Regions from separate parts of the Pseudidiomarina terrestris genome, predicted to be linked through region 2. Evidence: predicted binding sites of a transcription regulator. Region 2 holds the regulator's gene; each other region holds the start of a gene.
The links. Region 2 encodes NrdR, which represses ribonucleotide reductase genes. Its sites were predicted from a motif close to AAACACNANATNTNGTGTTT; they were not measured.
Positions count from the first base shown of each region.

Region 1: the regulator NrdR is predicted to act here: its motif matches at 3,238-3,257, upstream of nrdA (class 1a ribonucleoside-diphosphate reductase subunit alpha).
Region 3: the regulator NrdR is predicted to act here: its motif matches at 3,074-3,093, upstream of nrdG (anaerobic ribonucleoside-triphosphate reductase activating protein).

Region 1 covers NZ_JAGGJE010000001.1:1,237,077-1,244,071, reverse strand. The annotation lists gene nrdB (class Ia ribonucleoside-diphosphate reductase subunit beta) at 1-835, opposite strand, end outside; gene nrdA (class 1a ribonucleoside-diphosphate reductase subunit alpha) at 854-3,196, opposite strand; gene J6J28_RS05990 (HAD family hydrolase) at 3,554-4,225, opposite strand; gene ubiG (bifunctional 2-polyprenyl-6-hydroxyphenol methylase/3-demethylubiquinol 3-O-methyltransferase UbiG) at 4,229-4,939, opposite strand; gene gyrA (DNA topoisomerase (ATP-hydrolyzing) subunit A) at 5,123-6,995, shown strand, end outside.
Region 2 covers NZ_JAGGJE010000001.1:786,955-793,949, forward strand. The annotation lists gene J6J28_RS03715 (acyl-CoA dehydrogenase) at 1-36, shown strand, start outside; gene ettA (energy-dependent translational throttle protein EttA) at 67-1,731, opposite strand; gene glyA (serine hydroxymethyltransferase) at 1,856-3,112, shown strand; gene nrdR (transcriptional regulator NrdR) at 3,151-3,600, shown strand; gene ribD (bifunctional diaminohydroxyphosphoribosylaminopyrimidine deaminase/5-amino-6-(5-phosphoribosylamino)uracil reductase RibD) at 3,615-4,730, shown strand; gene ribBA (bifunctional 3,4-dihydroxy-2-butanone-4-phosphate synthase/GTP cyclohydrolase II) at 4,727-5,851, shown strand; gene J6J28_RS03745 (ketopantoate reductase family protein) at 5,826-6,719, opposite strand; gene J6J28_RS03750 (AmpG family muropeptide MFS transporter) at 6,712-6,995, opposite strand, start outside.
Region 3 covers NZ_JAGGJE010000006.1:48,552-55,546, forward strand. The annotation lists gene J6J28_RS11940 (thiopurine S-methyltransferase) at 1-233, shown strand, start outside; gene J6J28_RS11945 (hypothetical protein) at 230-529, opposite strand; gene J6J28_RS11950 (nitric-oxide reductase large subunit) at 592-2,862, opposite strand; gene nrdG (anaerobic ribonucleoside-triphosphate reductase activating protein) at 3,127-3,600, shown strand; gene nrdD (anaerobic ribonucleoside-triphosphate reductase) at 3,619-5,445, shown strand; gene J6J28_RS11965 (ribonucleotide reductase subunit alpha) at 5,555-5,962, shown strand; gene hemN (oxygen-independent coproporphyrinogen III oxidase) at 5,968-6,995, opposite strand, start outside.

The DNA.
Region 1 (6,995 bases), 450 kb from region 2:
TCATAAAGATTGCCAGAGCTTCGTCCCGCAGTTCTTCAGCGATTTCCTTCATTTCAGGGTCATCTTTACCGTACTGCCACAAGTTCAGGATGTTCTGAGTAGAGACCAGATGCAGGTTCTCATCACGGGCGATCAGGCGGATGATTTTCGAATTACCTTCCATCAAATCACGTTCTGCGAAGGCAAAGGTGCAGGCAAAACTGACGTAAAAGCGAATCGCTTCCAGCGCGTTTACAGAGTTGATGCAAAGAAACAGCTTCTTTTTCAGCTCGCGCATGGTGACATTATGAACTTCGCCGTCAACTTCAATTTCACCTTCGCCATGGGTTTGCCACAGCTGCGTGTAGAAAATAAGGTCGTCGTAATATTTGGAGATATCGTTGGCACGCTTCTGGATCTCTTCGTTAATGACGATATCTTCAAACACCTGACTCGGATCGGTAAACAGGTTACGCAAGATGTGCGTATACGAGCGCGAGTGGATCGTCTCAAAGAACGACCAGGTTTCAATCCAGGTTTCCAGCTCCGGGATGGAGACAATAGGGAGCAGGGCGATGTTGGGACTCCGGCCCTGAACAGAATCCAGCAAGGTCTGATATTTCAGATTTGAAATGAAAATGTGTTTTTCACTTTCGGTCAGGTTCTGAAAGTCGACCCGGTCGCGACTCACGTCAACTTCTTCCGGACGCCAGAAAAAGCTGATTTGTTTCTCGATGAGTTTTTCAAAAACACTATGTTTTTGCTGATCATAACGCGCTACGTTGACCGAATTTCCGAAGAACATCGGTTCCTGCAACGGATTAATCTGGTTCTTGTTAAACGTCGAATAACTCATTAATTTAGCGCCTTGTTATTAGATTTTACATGCACCGCCGGCACAGTCGTCATCTTCTTCTTCAATGACGTCTACCGTTGCTTGCTGATTTTCCTGCTCACGTTGCTTGGCATCAATTTTGTCGCGTAAATCGACCTGGTTGTCCGAGGCACCGTCACGGGTGTTGTGATAGTACAAGGTCTTCACACCGAGCTTGTATGCATAAAGTAAATCTTGCAGCAGCTGTTTCATGGAAACTTTGCCGCCTTCAAACTTGCTGGGGTCGTAGTTGGTGTTTGCCGAGATGGTTTGGTCGACAAACTTCTGCATGATCCCTACCAGTTCCAAATAGCCTTTGTTATTTGGAATGGTCCACAACAGTTCGTAAGCGTCTTTCAGGTTTTCATAATCAGGTACGACTTGCTTGGTCACACCATCTTTCGATGCTTTAATACTGATATGGCCACGCGGTGGTTCAATACCATTGGTCGCATTGGAAATCTGTGACGATGTTTCTGACGGCATTAAAGCTGACAGAGTCGAGTTACGCATACCGTATTGTTTGACGTCCGCGCGTAACTTATCCCAGTCCAACTGGAGACCTTCTGAACACACCGCGTCTAAATCTTTTTTGTAGGTGTCAATTGGCATGACGCCTTGAGAATAAGTGGTCTCGTTAAATTTAGGGCAAGCACCCATTTCTTTGGCGAGATTGACTGACGCTTTCATCAAATAGTACTGAATGGCTTCAAAAGTACGATGCACCAGGCCATTGGCAGAACCGTCTGAGTAGCGGACACCGTTTTTCGCCAGGTAGTAGGCGAAGTTGATGACGCCGATGCCCAGAGTACGTCGTCCCATGGTCGCGTTGCGTGCCGCAGGTACCGGGTACTCCTGATAATCCAATAAACTATCGAGCGCACGAACGGCTAAATCAGCCAGTTCTTCAAGATCGTCAAGCGACTTGATGGCGCCGAGGTTGAAGGCGGACAGCGTGCACAGTGCGATTTCACCTTCCTCATCGTTAACATGAGCCAGCGGCTTGGTTGGCAAGGCAATTTCTAAACACAAGTTGCTCTGACGAATGGGGGCAACCTTAGGGTCGAACGGGCTGTGGGTGTTGCAGTGGTCCACGTTTTGCAGGTAAATACGGCCGGTACTGGCACGCTCCTGCATAAACAAACCAAACAACTCCAGTGCTTTGATACGTTTTTTACGAATCGAATCATCGTTTTCATATTGCACGTACAAGCGCTCGAACTCCGCCTGATCAGCAAAGAAAGCATCATACAGACCCGGGGTATCCGAGGGGCTGAACAGAGTGATGTAATCGTCTTTGACCAGTCGGGTATACATCAGGCGGTTAAATTGAACCCCGTAATCCAGATGGCGGACGCGGTTTTCTTCTACGCCACGGTTGTTTTTCAGAACCAGCAAACTTTCAACCTCAAGATGCCAAAGCGGGTAAAAGAGGGTGGCTGCGCCGCCTCGAACACCGCCTTGCGAGCAGCTTTTCACCGCTGTCTGGAAATATTTATAGAACGGGATGCAACCTGTATGGAAAGCCTCTCCACCACGAATCGGGCTGCCTAAGGCGCGGATGCGGCCGGCATTCACACCGATCCCAGCGCGCTGTGACACATACTTAACGATGGCACTCGCTGTGGCGTTAATGGAATCGAGGCTATCACCGGCTTCAATCAACACACAGGAGCTGAACTGACGAGTGGGTGTGCGTACGCCTGACATGATCGGCGTCGGCAATGAAATCTTAAATAACGACGTCGCGTCGTAAAAACGCTTCACGTATTCCAGGCGCGTGTCTTTTGGGTAGTTTGCGAACAGACAAGCTGCCACCAGAACATACAAAAACTGCGCACTTTCAAAGATTTCACCGGTCACCCGGTTTTGCACCAGGTACTTGCCTTCAAGCTGCTTGATTGCTGCGTAAGAGAAATTGAGGTCACGTGAATGATCGATAAACGAATTCATTTGCTCGAAGTCTTCTTTACTGTAATCGCTTAGTAAATGCTCATCGTAATGGCCACTGTTCACCATCGATGTGACCTGGTCATACAGGTGGGGCGGCTCAAATTCACCGTAAGCAAGTTTGCGCAGATGGAATACCGCGAGGCGGGCAGCCAGATACTGGTAGTCCGGAGCGTCTTCAGAAATCAAATCTGCAGCAGCTTTAATGATGGTTTCGTGAATGTCTTCGGTCTTGATGCCATCGTAGAATTGAATACGTGACTTGATTTCGACTTCAGAAACAGACACGTTATCAAGGCCTTCAGCAGCCCAACTGATCACGCGATGGATTTTATCCAAATCCAGCGGTTCCCGTTCACCACTACGCTTGGTAACAAAAAGCTTTTGATTCATGCGGCGCACCCACCAATTTTATCGTTATGTTTTTAGTTGCAAACCACAAGATATAGTGTCGAATAGGCATTCTGTGTGAAAATTACACAATATCTTGGGTTGGGATTGATAATCGTATGCTAGCACTTATCGCTAAGGGATCAAGCGTGATTTGATGAAATTTAAAGTGGTGATTTCAGTGCCTGAGCACTCTCATGCCTGAAAGTCTTGCGGTTCTAATGGTTTAGCGATTGCAAGCCAAAATAAATATTTTTAAATAACTTTTTGCTCTTTTAAATCTCTTCTTAATAGAGCAAAACTCTAAGGCTTGATTTTAGTGGTGTACACAACATCTAGCGCTGAAAGTACCGGCAACCACTAAATGTGGTAACGGTGGAGATGTTCGAGTAATTCCAAGGGTTGCTGTATTTCGTAATCAGCAGCCCAGTTCTCCGGATAGTCTTCCGCGCCAATATAGCCGTAGCGCGCCAGGACCGTTTGCATACCGGCCGCGCGTCCGGCTTCGATATCTCGCTGCGCATCGCCGACATACCAACAGTGCCTGGCGTCCAGCCCCAGTGCTGTTGACGCATGCAAAATGGGATCCGGGTGTGGCTTTGCCACCGCCAGGGTATCGCCGCTGACTCTTATATCAATGGCGGCCAGCTCCGGATAGTAGGGAATCAGCTGCTCGGTCAGTGCTTTGGGTTTATTGGTGACAATGGCGACGGCTATTTCGCTGGCGTTAAGCTGCTGCAAGAGTTCATCGACGCCGGGGAAAAGCTTGGTTTGCACGGCGATGGCATTGGCATAGTGCATCAGAAAGGCTTTGCGTAATTCACTTTTACGAGCATGAAACTCAGCTCCGTAAGCATGCTCGAGCAGGCCACGCGAGCCGTGCGATGCCAGCGTCTTGGCAACTTCCAGTGCGACCGGCTCACGGCCTTCGTCCGCAAGCACCTGATTAAGGGCTGTTCCCATATCGGCGGCGGTATCGAGCAAGGTGCCGTCTAGATCAAAAAGTACTGCTTTAATCTTGTGTTTGGTCATGTTTCAACCATCTTTGCGCAAAGCAACGATGTAGTTAACGTCAACGTTACTGTTATCCAGGTAAAAGCCCCGCAAGGGTGAATAATGGATGCCGGTGATCGCTTTGGCTTGTGCACCTGCAGCATCAGTCATGCGCAGTAATTCTGCGGGCTGAATAAATTTCGCGTGTTCGTGCGTCCCTTTGGGAACCCAGCGCAGCACATATTCGGCAGCCACAATTCCCAGCAACCATGATTTCAGATTACGGTTGAGGGTTGAGAAAACCAAAGTTCCGCCGGGTTTTACCAGAGTCGCAGCTGCTTGCACAATACTTGCCGGGTCGGGCACGTGCTCAAGCATTTCTAAACAGGTAACGACATCGAAGCGTTGCGGATGCTGCCTGGCAAACTCTTCAGCAGCAATACAGTGATAGTCGATGCTAAGCTGACTCTCCAACGCATGCAGTTTTGCAACTTGCAGGGATTGCTCAGCCAGATCAATACCTGTTACCTGCGCTCCCTCACGAGCGAGAGCTTCGGTGACCAGGCCGCCCCCGCAACCAATGTCCAGAACCTGTTTGCCATAGACGCCATCAGCCTGACGTTGAATAAAGTCCACCCGCAGCGGATTAATCTGGTGCAACGGTTTAAATTCGCCTTCGGGATCCCACCAGCGCGACGCCAGGGCACCAAATTTCTCTATTTCTTTTGGATCGACATTATTTGATTGCTGCATAGTACTTCTGCTTATTGAAAAAACTCGGTACAGTGTACTGGAGCTCTCGAATTAAAAAAAGTCGAGGTGAAGCAACCGGCGCCGAAAAAGCGTCGGAAAAAAGGATGCGAGAGTGCAGCGCTAAGGGTACAATGCTGCTACTAAGACAACTATAAGAAAGATTGAGCGTTTAGGGATATAACTATGAGTGATCTCGCCAGAGAAGTCGTTCCAGTCAATATCGAAGACGAGCTGAAAAGTTCCTACCTCGATTATGCAATGAGCGTCATTGTTGGCCGTGCACTACCGGACGTGCGCGATGGGTTAAAACCGGTTCACCGCCGTGTCTTGTTTGCGATGAACGAATTGCGCAATGATTTCAACAAGCCTTATAAAAAGTCCGCCCGTATCGTCGGTGACGTAATTGGTAAGTATCACCCGCACGGTGATAGCGCTGTTTACGACACTATCGTACGTATGGCGCAACCCTTCTCATTACGCTACATGTTGGTAGACGGGCAGGGTAACTTTGGTTCTGTTGACGGTGACTCAGCGGCAGCCATGCGTTACACCGAAATTCGAATGGCAAAAATTGCCAGCGAATTACTTTCCGATCTCGACAAAGAAACCGTCGACTTCGTGCCGAACTACGATGGCACTGAGCAAATTCCAGATGTACTGCCAACGCGGGTGCCGAATCTGTTGGTGAATGGCTCCTCAGGTATTGCTGTTGGTATGGCAACCAACATACCACCGCATAACCTCGGTGAGGTCATTGATGGCTGCTTAGCCATGATTGAAAACCCTGACATCACCACCGACGAACTGATGGAGTTCATCCCGGGGCCTGACTTTCCTACCGCAGCATCAATTTCTGGTCGCGCGGGTATCGTTGAAGCCTACCGCACCGGCCGCGGTCGTATTCATTTGCGCGCTAAAGCAGAAATTGAAACCGACTCGAATGGCCGTGAAGCCATTATTGTTAATGAAATTCCCTACCAGGTGAATAAAGCCCGGCTGATTGAAAAGATCGCCGAGCTGGTCAAAGAAAAACGCCTGGAAGGCATCAGCGGTCTGCGCGATGAGTCTGATAAAGACGGTATGCGGATTGTGATTGAGCTGAAACGTGGCGAAGTCGGTGAAGTGGTATTGAACCATCTGTATGCCAACACCCAGATGCAAGTGGTGTTTGGTATTAACATGGTGGCTCTGGATAAGAACCAGCCACGCCTGTTTAACCTGCGTGACATGATTGATTGCTTTATCCTGCACCGTCGGGAAGTGGTCACCCGTCGCTCGGTCTACGAGCTGCGGAAGGCGCGTGAACGTGCGCATATCCTTGAAGGCCTGGCGATTGCACTGGCGAATATCGATGATGTTATCGAATTGATTCGTCGCTCCCAGACCGCCGCTGAAGCGAAGGCAGGGTTAGTCAGCCGCGCCTGGATCTTGGGTGATGTTGCGAACATGCTTGAACGCGCTGGTGTTGATGCCGCGCGGCCCGATCATCTTGCCCCGGAGTACGGGATTCGAGACGGTCAGTATCACCTGACTGAAGAGCAGGCGCAGGCCATTCTTGACTTACGTCTGCATAAGCTGACAGGTCTTGAGCATGAAAAGATTCTGGAAGAGTATAAGAACCTGCTCAGCCAAATCGAAGAACTGTTACTGATTTTGAACAACTCTGCGCGTCTGATGGAAGTTATCCGTGAAGAGCTGGAGAAGATCAAACTGGATTATGGTGACCCGCGGCGCACGGAAATTACTGCTGCAGCGCACGACATCTCCATGGAAGATTTGATCAATGAAGAAGATGTTGTCGTGACCTTGTCACATCACGGTTATGTGAAGTATCAGCCATTAACCGAGTACGAAGCCCAACGCCGCGGTGGTAAAGGCAAAGCAGCAACGAAGATGAAAGACGAAGACTTCATCGAGCGGCTGTGGGTGGCCAATACTCACGATACGATTTTGTGCTTCTCAACCCGTGGTCGGATCTACTGGATGAAGGTCTATCAGTTGCCGTTAGCAAGTCGCGCCTCGCGAGGCCGACCTATTGTTAATCTGCTGCCACTGG
Region 2 (6,995 bases):
CCAGGGACCCTGGAAAAGAGAACGTTCGCTAAGTAGCGAACGTTCTTTTCGGGTCAGGGATGACCGTTAGCCAATCGGTTTATAACGCATGCGGTGCGGTTGCATCGCTTGCTCACCGAGGCTCTGTTTCATATAAGCTTCGTAATCCGTGTAGTTACCTTCATAGAAGTTAATCTGGCCTTCGTCACGGTAATCCAGGATGTGCGTCGCGACGCGGTCGAGGAACCAACGGTCGTGCGAAATCACCATTGCTGAGCCCGGGAATTCGAGTAAGGCTTCTTCCAGTGCCCGCAGGGTTTCTACATCAAGGTCGTTGGTTGGCTCATCGAGCAGCAACAGGTTGCCGCCAGCTTTTAACAACGCTGCCAGGTGCACCCGATTACGCTCACCGCCCGACAACTCACCAATGCGCTTCTGCTGGTCGTTACCACGGAAGTTGAAACGACCGACATAAGCGCGACTGTTGATTTCAAAGTTACCAATGCGGAGGATGTCCTGACCGTCGGAAATTTCCTGCCAGACGGTATTTTTGTCATTCATGTTGTCGCGGAATTGGTCGACACTGGCGAGCTGCACAGTTTCGCCAAGTTCAACCGTACCGCCGTCCGGCTGCTCTTTGCCGGTGATCATACGGAACAGCGTTGATTTACCCGCACCGTTGGGACCGATAATGCCGACAATGGCACCTTTTGGCACACTGAAGCTCAAATCATCAATCAACACGCGACCATCGTAAGCTTTCTGCAAGTGTTCAACCTCAAGCACCTTGTCACCCAGGCGTGGACCCGGCGGAATAAACAGCTCGTTGGTTTCGTTACGCTTCTGATAATCGCCACTTTGCAGTTCTTCAAAGCGCGACATCCGGGCTTTACTCTTCGCCTGCCGGCCTTTCGGATTCTGACGCACCCATTCCAGCTCCTGCTTGATGCTGCGCTGACGGGCTTTTTCGCTTTTCTCTTCCTGCTCCAGACGTTTTTCTTTTTGTTCCAGCCAGGAGGAGTAGTTGCCTTCCCACGGAATGCCGTAGCCCCGGTCAAGCTCCAGGATCCAGCCGGCGACGTTGTCGAGGAAATAGCGATCGTGGGTAATGGCAACGACAGTACCATCGTATTCGTGCAAGAAGGTTTCCAGCCAGGCTACGGACTCAGCATCAAGGTGGTTGGTCGGTTCATCGAGTAACAGCATGTCCGGCTTGCTGAGCAACAAGCGGCAGATAGCTACGCGCCGGCGTTCACCACCAGAGAGGACACTGATTTTGCTGTCCCATGGCGGCAGGCGCAGTGAGTCAGCAGCACGCTCAAGAATATTGTCCAGATTATGACCGTCTTTGGCTTGAATGATAGCTTCCAGCTCGCCCTGACGTTTTGCCAGAGCATCAAAGTCAGCATTCTCATCGGCATAGGCAGCATAAACTTCATCAAGCTCCGTTAATGCATTTTTAACTTCAGCAACGGCTTCTTCGACGGTCTCGCGAACGGTTTTCGATTCATCGAGTTGCGGTTCCTGCGGCAGGTAACCAATCTCAATACCGGCTAAGGGGCGCGCTTCACCTTCGAATTCCTTATCGACGCCTGCCATAATGCGCAACAGGGTAGATTTACCCGCACCGTTTAGACCTAACACGCCAATTTTAGCGCCTGGGAAAAACGACAGCGAAATATCTTTTAGGATGGTCTTTTTGGGCGGGACAACTTTACTCACCCGTGTCATTGAGTAGATATACTGTGCCATAGCAGCAACAATTCCTTCGTTCGACTTGAATAAGGCCGCTATTTTAACCCTTAAGTTGGCGTGAACCCAAGTATATTGGTAAACTACGGCGCAAATGATGTCCCGTTTGAAGTCAGGAGCCCCGATGTTAAAAAATGACATGAACATTGCCGATTATGATGCTGAACTCTGGCAAGCAATGACTGGCGAGGTTGAGCGCCAGGAAGAACATATTGAACTTATTGCTTCAGAAAACTATACCAGTCCACGCGTGCTGCAGGCACAGGGCTCCCAGCTGACCAATAAATACGCTGAAGGTTACCCTCACAAGCGTTATTACGGCGGCTGTGAATATGTCGACATGGTCGAGGACCTGGCCATCGAACGGGCCAAACAATTGTTTGGTGCAAAATACGCAAACGTGCAGCCGCATGCCGGTTCCCAGGCAAACTCAGCTGTTTTCCTGGCGTTATTGCAAGCCGGCGATACAGTGCTGGGTATGAGCCTGGCTCACGGTGGCCATCTGACCCACGGGTCGGGCGTCAACTTCTCGGGTAAACTTTACAATGCTGTCCAGTACGGCCTGGACGAGAGCACCGGCGAAATCGATTACGCTGAAGTACGTGCGTTAGCGAAAGAACACCAACCCAAGCTTATCGTCGCAGGTTTTTCTGCCTATTCAGGCGTGATCGACTGGGCGAAGTTCCGCGAGATTGCGGACGAGGTGGGTGCTTATTTGCTGGTTGATATGGCGCACGTTGCGGGGCTGGTCGCTGCCGGTTTGTATCCCAACCCGGTACCTTATGCGGATGTTGTTACCACGACCACGCACAAAACGCTGGCCGGTCCGCGTAGCGGCTTGATTTTGTCTGGTAAAGACGATGAAGCACTACACAAGAAACTGAACAGTGGCGTGTTTCCGGGCAGTCAGGGTGGACCGCTGTGTCATGTCATCGCGGCCAAAGCAGTGGCATTTAAAGAAGCGATGGAGCCGGAATTTAAGGCGTATCAGCAACAAGTGCTGACCAATGCCAATGCCATGGTCAAAGTGCTGCAGGAGCGCGGCTACAAGATCGTCTCCGGTGGCACCCAGAACCATTTATTCCTGGTTGACCTTATCGATAAAGACATCACCGGTAAAGATGCTGATGCAGCTCTTGGTCGTGCCTTTATCACCGTTAACAAAAACTCAGTACCGAATGACCCGCGCTCACCATTTGTGACCTCAGGTCTGCGATTAGGTACGCCAGCGATCACCCGCCGCGGTTTCAAACAAGCTGAAGCGGAGCAGGTCGGTCACTGGATTTGTGATGTGCTCGATAATATCGAAAACGAAGACAAAATCAGCGAAGTGCGTGAGCAGGTAAAAGCCTTGTGCAAACGCTTCCCGGTCTACGGTTAAGTTTGAGCACTACGCACTCTCAGGACTAAGGAACAGCTATGCATTGTCCGTTCTGCGGTACACAAGATACTAAAGTGATTGATTCACGGCTGGTCGCTGATGGCGCTTCGGTGCGTCGTCGGCGCGAATGCAGTGAGTGCAAAGAGCGCTTTACCACTTTTGAAACCGCAGAACTGATCATGCCGCGTGTGATAAAGTCCGACGGCTCGCGCGAGCCCTTTAATGAAGACAAGTTACGCAATGGTTTGCTGCGCGCCCTGGAAAAACGTCCGGTGAGTCTGGAAGCCATGGAGCAGGCCATTCAAAATGTGAAGTCGGCGCTGCGGGCAACGGGTGAGCGGGAAATTACCAGTCAGGTCATTGGTGGGCTGGTGATGGAGAATCTGAAAGCCATTGATAAAGTCGCCTACATTCGCTTTGCTTCTGTTTACCGTGCTTTTGACGACATTCGCGAGTTTGGTGAAGAAATCGCTCGCCTCAACGACTAAGCAGAGGCTCAGGCATGCAGCAGAATGATGCGCAGTACATGCAGCAAGCGCTTGAACTGGCTCAGCGCGGAGCCTTTTCGGTTGCCCCCAACCCCCTGGTGGGTTGTGTGGTCGTGCGTGCTGGCGAAGTCGTTGGCCAGGGCTGGCACGAACGTCCCGGTGAACCCCATGCTGAAGTCTATGCCTTACGTGAAGCGGGCGAGCTCACCCGCGGTGCGACCGCCTACGTAACCCTCGAACCCTGCAGCCATCATGGCCGCACGCCACCTTGCGCTGACGCATTGATAGCTGCCGGACTGGCGCGGGTGGTCATCGCTATGCAGGATCCCAATCCTCTGGTAGCAGGACAGGGCATACAACGGTTGCGCGAGGCCGGTATTGAGGTGACCAGTGGTGTGCTTGAGGCTGCCGCACGGCAACTGAACTGTGGTTTCGTCTCGCGCATGGAACGACAACGGCCGTGGTTGCGGTTGAAAATGGCGATGAGCCTGGATGGCCGTACGGCACTGGCAAATGGCCAGAGTCAATGGATTACCGGGCCGGAAGCGCGCCTCGATGTGCATGCTTATCGGGCTCAGGCTGGGGCGATCTTAACCAGCGCCCGCACCGTAATGATGGACCAGGCACGGATGACTGCACGCCACCCTAAGGCTGAACGGCAACCCTTACGGGTAGTGTTGGATCGACAGCAGCAGTTGCCCGCGGAGCATGAGTTTTTCGCAATCCCCGATCCAGTGTTGCGGGTCGTCGACGGCGAGTCTGACGATCAGGTATGGCCTGCGCACGTCAGCACCTTGGTGTTACCAGCGAACACGGGGCGACTGCCTTTACGGGCCTTGTTTAGTCAACTGGCTGAATTAGAAATTAATGATGTGTGGACCGAATGCGGGGCAGAATTAGCCGGTGCGCTGGTCGCTGCTGAGTTGGTTGATGAATGGATTATTTACGTGGCGCCAAAATTGCTCGGGGATACCAGCCGCGGGGTGTTGCAATTGCCGCAACTGCAGGATCTGGCGCAGGCGCCTCAACTTCGCTACCACAGCTTTACCCAGGTGGGTGATGATTTAAAAATTTGTGCACGGCCGCTTCATGGGAGCGCCGGTGCCGACAGAGGAGAAGTACAGTCGTGACGACCTTAAACAGTGCTGCCGAGATTATTGAAGATATCCGTCAGGGTAAAATGGTTATTTTGATGGATGATGAAGATCGTGAGAATGAAGGCGATCTGATTATTGCTGCCGAGTGCGTAACGCCTTCAGCAATTAACTTTATGGCACGTTTCGGGCGCGGCTTGATTTGTTTAACCCTGACCGAAGAGCGCTGCCAGCAGTTGCAGTTGCCGCTGATGGTTAATCAGAATAATGCTCCTTATGCGACCAACTTTACCGTCTCAATTGAGGCGGCTGAAGGTGTCACTACTGGTATCTCAGCGGCCGACCGAGCTCGCACCGTGCAGGCGGCTGTCGCTGCTGACGCCAAGCCCAGCGATCTGGTGATGCCCGGGCACATCTTCCCGCTTAAAGCGAAATCCGGTGGCGTGCTTAACCGTGCCGGGCACACTGAAGCTGGCTGCGACCTGGCCCGTTTGGCGGGTTTCGAGCCCGCGGCTGTTATCGTCGAAGTGCTGAATGAAGACGGTACGATGGCGCGTCGCCCTGATTTAGAAAAATTTGCCGCAGAACATGACTTGAAGATGGGCACCATTGCCGATTTGATCGAGTACCGTTCACTGACTGAAAAAACCGTGGAGCGTAAAGCTGAATGCCGGCTGCCGACCCGATTCGGTGATTTCGACCTGGTTACCTATCAGGACACCATCGATAAGCAGGTTCATTATGCTTTGATTAAAGGTGACATCAGCGATGCTGATGCAGTCAATGTGCGGGTGCACCTGCAGGATACCTTTAACGATCTGTTTTCGACGGATCGCGCCAGTCAGCGCAGCTGGCCGCTTGCCCATGCGATGGAATTTATTGGTGAGAAGGGCGGTGTTTTGGTGGTCATTGGTCGCGCTCAGACCACCGATGATATTCTTGCTCAGGTGCAAAGTTTTGCGGCAGAGGATCGCGGTGAGAGTAAACCCAGTGCGGCCGCTTCCAACGCGTCGCGCAATGTCGGCATTGGCTCGCAGATACTGGCAGATTTAGGGGTGCATCAGATGCATCTGATGAGTTCGCCAAAACGTTACTCGGCACTGTCAGGCTTTGGTCTGGAAGTGGTCGACTTTATCGAAGATCCCGATCACGACTAAGCTCCAGCACCTGCTGCGCTAAGGCAGCGTTTGCGGGTGCCGTAAGTCCCGCCTCAGCGCTCGCTGAGGCGATAAAACCGTTCAGATAACTAATTTCCGTCGTTCGTCCCAGCCGGTAATCCTGCAACATGGACGAGCGGTTGGCTGCAGTTGCGCTAGCAACCTGCCGGGCATGGTCGATCAGCCTGGCTGCTTCAAGCTCGATGCCCCGCACGGCGGCTAAGGCGACAATTTCCTCCGCAACCTGCTGCCATTGCGCAGCGCTGACCTGCTGTAAAAGCTCGCCGTTACGACAGTGATGCACCACCGTAAAAGGATTGATCAAACAATTTACCGCCAGTTTATGCCAGCGCCGGGTGGCGATGTTGGCGTCCCAGGTCAATGGCGGCAGAGCCTGAGCGAGCTGTTTGCAGAGCTCTTGTGGCTGCGCCAGACCCGCTTGCTGGGTCCCCAGCCAACTTTGCCCATGGCCGGCGTGCACGACCCGATCAAGCTCGCGGTAGGCACCATGGGTGGTGACCCAATGCAAGTCATGGGGCCGCAACAAAGTTGCTTCGTCGTTTAACATGCCGTTGTAACTCAGCACCAGCGTAGATGAACGAAACGCTGGCGATTGGTGCAGCTCGCGCAGCAGCGGTGCGACGTCATACGCCTTGACCGCAGCAAAGATCCAGCAGGCCTGTGTGACTGATCTGGTGGTTGGCAAACGCACTGAATTGTCGCCACAGGTAAGCGTGGTGCTGGTCTTTGCCGGGGCTTCCTGACGTAGTTTCAATTGTACTGGCAAGCCTTGCTCTGCCAGCCGTATCGCCATCAAGCTGCCGATAGCACCTTGCCCAATGACCAGCCAGGGCAGTGCGTTACTCATTGCTCACCTGCTCGGCACTGTTGTCTGCGGTCGGCGCCTGGATCCGGTGCAGCGCTTTACGCAGCAGAATCAGCAGCAGTAAGCCCGGCGTCACCATGACCGCGGTCAGAATAAAGAACAACGACCAGTCGCCATTGAGCCAGTCGACGACGAAGCCACTGTAGGATGACAGCAGAGTTCGGCCGAGATTCCCCAGCGAGGCGAGCAGGGCGTATTGGGTTGCGGTAAACGCCCGGTTGCAGAGTAAGCTGATAAAGGCGACAAAGGCGACCGTCG
Region 3 (6,995 bases), on a different contig from region 2:
TGGAGTTACTAAAACATAAGCTGCCGCGCGGCAGTAAAGGGCTGCTGATAACGGTGGAGTACCCGCAGGGGTTTCGCCAGGGGCCACCCTTTTCGATACCAGAAGATGAGGTCGTTGCTGGCTTTGAGAGCCGTTTCAGGATCAAACCTCTGGCGCGGGTACCGGGCATGGTCAATAATGAAACGCCAGCTGATAATCCGGTCACCGAGCAGGCCTATCTACTCTATGACTAGTCATCTTTAATCAGGTCATTGCGTTTCAAAACCTTGAGGGTGCGGCGCGCGAGCTTTTCCAGAAAGGCTAAATCGGAAAGGGTTGGCACTGCGGTTTCGTTATCGAGATCGACTTGCCATTGGCTGACTTCAGTGTCGAGCATCTCCATCATTTTCTTGGAGCAGCCACGGCAGATACCCTGACACATATCAGCTTCTTTCAGACCGAAAGGAATGTTGCTGCGGATGGTATCGAGGAGTGTCTGCATTGCGACAAGAGTGTTGGGCTTGCATTGACCGCGAATGACTTCAGACATAGTTACCTCCATAAAAAAGGGAGGGCACCTGGAGAACGTGCACCTCCCTACAACGAGAAATCTTAGTTTTGTTCGGCAACAACCCCTTCTGGTTGTCCCTGTTTACCCCATAGGCCAGCGACAACTTGCCAGCTGATGGACAGCGCCCCCACGATGAAGACCACGTCGCCGACCGTACGCACCCAGCGCAGTCCTTCTAGCAGTGGCTGCTGCATAAAGGCTTCACTGCGGGCATACCAGAGTCCTTCTGATGCTGCAGCATGAAACTGAATGAAGCCGATGGGGAGCAAGCTGGTAAAGAGCATGAGACCCAGGCCGATGTTCATCCACCAAAAGGCTGTACTCATCAGTTTGTCGTTGAGTACCAGATGAGGGCGAATGTAGCGCAAGATTAGCATGACGAAACCGAGCGCAAGGAAGCCATAGACGCCAAACAGTGCTGCATGAGCGTGCGTTGGTGTGGTATTCAGACCTTGCACGTAGTAGAGCGAGATGGGCGGGTTGATCATAAAGCCAAGTACACCAGCGCCTAACATATTCCAAAAGGCGACCGCGACAAAACACATCAGGGGCCACTTCAGGCGTTGCATCCAAACCGCTTTCTTCTGCAGGCTCCAGTTTTCCCAGGCTTCATAACCAAGCACGATAAGTGGAACCACTTCCAACGCACTGAAGGTTGCGCCGACGGCCATGACCGGCGTGGTGGTGCCTGAAAAATACAAGTGGTGGAAAGTACCCGGAACACCACCGAGCATAAACAATGATGCTGAGGCGAGTGCGGCAGCCGTGGCCATGCGCCGGGACACCAGCCCCATGCTATGGAAAATAAATGCTAGTGCGGCGGTGGCAAAGACCTCAAAGAAACCTTCAACCCAAAGGTGGACAATCCACCAGCGCCAGTATTCCATGATGGAGATGTGGGTGCGCTCACCGTACGCGAAGCCGGCCCCATAAAACAAACCAATGGCGACCACAGAGGCAGTAAATAACGCCAGTAAGTTCTTATCACCTTCTTGTTTAAAGGCGCCTGCGACACAACGCATCATCAGGACCAGCCAGAATACGATGCCAACAAACTTACCAATCTGCCAGAGACGACCAAGGTCGACGTATTCGTACCCCTGATGGCCGAGCCAGAAATTTAGATGCTCGGGCATGATTTGGGCGATGGCAAGGAAGCTACCAACGAAGGTACCCGCAACCACTACAACCAGGGCCCAAAACAGAATATCGACGCCAAGTTTCTGATATTTTGGATCTTTACCACCGTTGATAATGGGCGCCAGAAACAGGCCGGCGGCCAGGAAGCCTGTGGCAATCCAGAACAGCGATGCCTGAATATGCCAGGTACGCACCAAGCTGTAAGGGAACCACTTGGAGATTTCGATACCGTAAAATTCTTGTCCCTCAACCGTATAATGTGCAGTGACACCACCGAGCAGGACTTGCACGGTGAACAGCGCCACCACGATAAATAGGTACTTGCCGAGCGATTTCTGTGACGGGGTAAGTTTTACCCGGCTGATCGGATCCTGTTGTGGCACTTCGATGTCTTCCTCATCATGTTGACGAAGGAAGGCCCAGGCCCAAATCAGACCACCGACGCCGGCAATCAGCAGGATCACGCTGACAATGGACCAGATAATATTTTCTGGGCTTGGAGTATTGTCAATCAATGGCTCGTGCGGCCAGTTGTTGGTATAGGTGATGTCAGCTCCGGGACGTTCAGTCGAGGCTGCCCACGCGGTCCAAAAGAAAAACTCGGCCATGCGCTCGCGCCGCTCAAGCTTGGGCAGAGTATTCTCTTTCATGGCATAACTTTCGCGGGTACTTCGCAGTTCCGCATCATCGCTGAATAAACGTATGTAATAATCGGCGGTCTGTTGAATCGCTTGCACACGACGGGGATCCAACACTGCTTCATCCAGCAGCGCATCGTAGGTATTGGTACGATAAGCCTGTTTCAGCTCGAATTGCAGCTGATTCTGCTGCGCGGGAGTTAAGTCGGCATAATCAGCCGCAAATACTTCAGCTGCAGCGATATTTAGCCACGCGACAAGTTCACGGTGCAACCAATCTGCAGTCCAGTCTGGTGCCTGATAAGCACCATGCCCCCAAATTGAGCCTAACTGCATACCACCCACAGATTGCCAGGCCGTTTGCCCATCAAGAATAGAGTCCTCCGTCATTAAGGTCTGTCCGTTCGTGGTAACGAACTTCCCTGGAATGGGCGGAGCCTCTCGATACACTTCGTTGCCGAAGTACCCCAAAATACCGAACGTAATGGCAAGCACTGCAATCAGCGTCCACCATAGTTTTTTGTAACCGGCCATACATCACCTATTTGTTATTGAGTCATCACAGGTCATATTGCAATTCCCTTGCCAACTTATTAAGGCACTGTTTTTGCAGGAATATAGTTGCTGGATGGGTGAAAAAGACCCAGCCTATTTCCGGGTGAATCGGCCCTCCGGGGTCGTAACTACCCAGCCCGCCATTTTATTGATCCTGATCAACGCAAATCCAGTGTCTTGCTCTAGGCTAAAACACAATATCTAGTGCCTTACATTCGTTCATAACACCATATAGGCGATACGATGCGATTCAGTGCGAAAGACATTGTGTTTCAGGAGGTTCCCGGCGAAGTCGCGCTGGCCTATACCATCACCGGTTGTACCGTGGGTTGTAAGGGCTGTCATAGCGTCGATAGCTGGCCTGCGGAGCGGGGACAGCAGTTAACACTGCAAAGCTTTACGAATGAACTCGATCGCTACGCTGGACTTATCACTGCGGTGTTGTTCTTAGGCGGTGAATGGCATCAGGACGCCTTAATAGAACTGTTAGATGAGGCAATTAGCAGGGGCCTGCGCACCTGTCTCTACACTGGATTAGAAACGGTACCGGCGCTGGTGCAACGGCGCCTTACTTATTTGAAAACCGGCCCATGGCGGGCTGAATGTGGCGGTTTAACAAGTGCCACAACGAATCAGAGGTTTTACGACCTGCGCTCGGGGAAAGTTCTTAACGCTCTATTCTGCCCCGACTTTATTGACTGCGAATTAGTGAACTAAAACAGAAGGACAACAACAATGCTGCGCTTACAACCTGAACAAATCGATCACAAAATGAACTTCATCCAGGAGTATCTGCACGCACAGAATGCCGCGGATGGATCGAAAATGGATGCCAATGCCAATGTCACGCAAAAGAACATTGCGACTCTGGAAGCGGAATTGATGAAAGACTTTTTCGTGCAAGTGAATCGCAAGCAAGTCAGTAGCAAGATCGCTGAGTTGTTTGATGAGCAACTCGCGCAAGAATACGTTCGGCAAATTGAAGACCATGAGATTTACGTGCATGACGAAACCAGTTTGAAGCCCTACTGTGTGTCGGTCACCATGTACCCGTTTCTGCGTGACGGTCTTACCAAGTTGGGCGGCGAATCGCTGGCGCCAAAGCACCTTGAGAGCTTCTGTGGCTGTTTCGTGAACTTTGTCTTTGCTGTCAGTTCGCAGTTTGCCGGCGCTGTGGCGACCGTAGAGTTTTTAACCTATTTCGATTACTTTGCGCGAAAAGATTACGGTGATGACTACTTGAACACCCATCGTCATCAAATCCAAAACCATCTGCAACACGTCGTTTATGCGTTAAATCAACCGGCTGCTGCGCGTGGTTATCAGAGCGTGTTCTGGAACATTTCAGTGTACGATAAATTCTATTTCGATAGCATGTTTGGTGAGTTTGTCTTCCCTGACTTCAGTAAACCCGAATGGGGCTCGGTCAGTGCTTTGCAGAACTTCTTCATGCACTGGTTCAATGAAGAGCGGAAAAAGACCATTCTTACCTTCCCGGTCGTCACTGTGGCCATGCTCACCGAGGACGGTAAGTGTAAAGATCAGGAATTTGCCGAATCCATGGCAAGTGAACTTGCTGATGGCAACTCCTTTTTTGTGTATTTATCCGATAATGCCGACTCATTAGCTTCATGTTGCCGACTACGCAGCGAAATTAGCGACAATACCTTCTCTTATACTCTGGGGGCGGGAGGCGTTGCAACCGGCTCAATTAATGTTATTACCATCAATATGAATCGGTTGGTACAGGATGGCCGCGACCTGGCGACGGAAATCGAAAAAATCCAGAAATATCAGGTTGCATACCGGCGGTTAATGGAAGAGTACAAGGCAGCTGGTTTGTTGACCGTGTATGACGCCGGCTTTATCTCCTTGGATAAACAGTTTCTGACCATCGGCATCAATGGCATGGTTGAGGCGGCGGAGTCCCAAGGCATTGAAGCCAGCAATAACCCTGACTACATTGCCTTTGTCCGCGACCGCCTGAAAGTGATTTATGATGCGAATAAAGCCGCAAAAGCGGAGTACGGCTACATGTTCAATACGGAGTTTGTGCCGGCGGAAAACCTCGGCGTAAAAAATGCCAAATGGGACCGGGCAGACGGCTACTTTGTGCCACGGGATTGCTACAACTCCTACTTTTACGTGGTCGAAGACCAGCAATCTAATGCGCTGGATAAGTTCGTGTTACACGGTGATGAATTAATTCAATACCTCGATGGTGGTTCGGCACTGCATTTGAACCTTGATGAGAAGCTCAACCCATCCGGTTATCTGGCGTTGCTCAATACTGCGGCCCAGACCGGCTGCAACTACTTCTGCATCAATGTCAAAATCACCATTTGCAATGCCTGTGAGCATATCGACAAGCGCACCCTCAGCGCATGTTCGTCGTGTGGCTCTGCAGATATCGATTACGGGACCCGGGTGATCGGTTACCTGAAACGGGTTTCGGCCTTTAGTTCGGGGCGTCAACAAGAACATAACCGGCGTTATTACGAACGTGCTGAATCTGAACATGTTGAGGCGTCAGCGCAGCGCGCCTGGCGCCAGGCCAGTTAAGCAAAAACTACTCCAAAAGAGGGAGCTCAGCTCCCTTTTTTGTTGTATGGGTAATACTGACCAGACACGTTATGATCTCAGGTCGAATCACCCCAACGAGATTGACGCTATGGTAATTGAAAGTTATTCCGACCTTATTCAGGCTGCACAGCAGCAAGACGAGCCGCAACGGTTACTGTTTGTGCTGGCAAAGGCTGAACTCCCCGACGATGCGACGGAAAGTCAGAAATCCCGCTATGCTGAGCAGCAAGGCGGCGCCCTCGACCCGGTTTTATGTGTCGACAAATTACCACAGGACGTTGCTGAGTTTTCCACCTTGTTAGCTGAATCGGAGCGAACCGGAGTGGATTGGGATATCGCGTTTATTGCGAGCATGTCGGGTCGCGCCGGGCAGGCGCCTTCCAGTGATGAAGCTGATCAGCCGTTAACTTTGATGGTCAATAAAGTCAAAGCCGGCAGCATTGCCGACTTTGTCACAGTAAATAAACAAGGCGAACTTATTCAGCTATTCGCCTGAGCAGTTTAGACCACTTTAGAGTAGCGAGGCGCAGTTGCCTCGCTATCCAGGTAGGCATCAAAGCAGGCACAGATACTGCGGACCCAGAGACGACCGCGCTCGGTTACCTGAATCAAACCCTCACTGATCACCACTAAACCATCCTCAATGAAAGGTTGTAACTTGGCTAATGCTGCCGCGAAATAGTGCCAAAAGTCGTCGATCTGCCAGGTCTCGCTGAAGGTTTTGGTATCCAGTTCAAAATGGCAGATCAGCTGCGCAATGAGGGCTGCACGTAAGCTATCATCTGCATTCAGACTGAAGCCTTTCACGACCGGAAGCTCATCGCCTTCCAAGGCACGATAGTAGTCCGGAAGATCTTTACTGTTCTGCCAGAGGACGCCATTGATTTGGCTGATCGATGAGGCGCCAAGACCCAGCATGCAATCCTGCCCGGCGGTGGTATAGCCCTGAAAATTGCGCTGTAAACGGCCCTGTTGCTGGGCAATGGCCAGCTCATCATCCGCCTTGGCAAAGTGATCCATACCGATAAACTGATAGCCTGCAGCGCTAAAGCGAGTAATCCCCAGTTGCAGAAGTTCGAGTTTTATCGGCGCAGATGGCAGCGAACTATCCGGAATTTTGCGCTGTCCGGCAAACCGCTGTGGCAAATGCGCGTAGCTAAACAATGAGACGCGATCGGGCGCCAGTTCAATGACTTGATCAATGGATGCCGCGAAACTGGTCGGTTGTTGATAGGGCAAGCCGTAAATCAAATCCAGATTGATAGAGCTAAAACCTAACTCCCGACTGAGTTGCACCTGATGTTTAATCAGGTCGGTGTCCTGCACCCGATTAATGGCGATTTGTACTTTTTCGTCGAAATCCTGGACACCGTAACTGACACGATTAAAGCCCAGTGCGCGCAAATGCCGCAGTTTGTCATCGCTGCAGCTGCGCGGGTCAATCTCAATACTGAGTTCCGCACTTTCAGCGATCAGGAAATAACGGTTAAGCAAGGTATACAAACGCGTCAGCTGTACCTCAGTAAGAA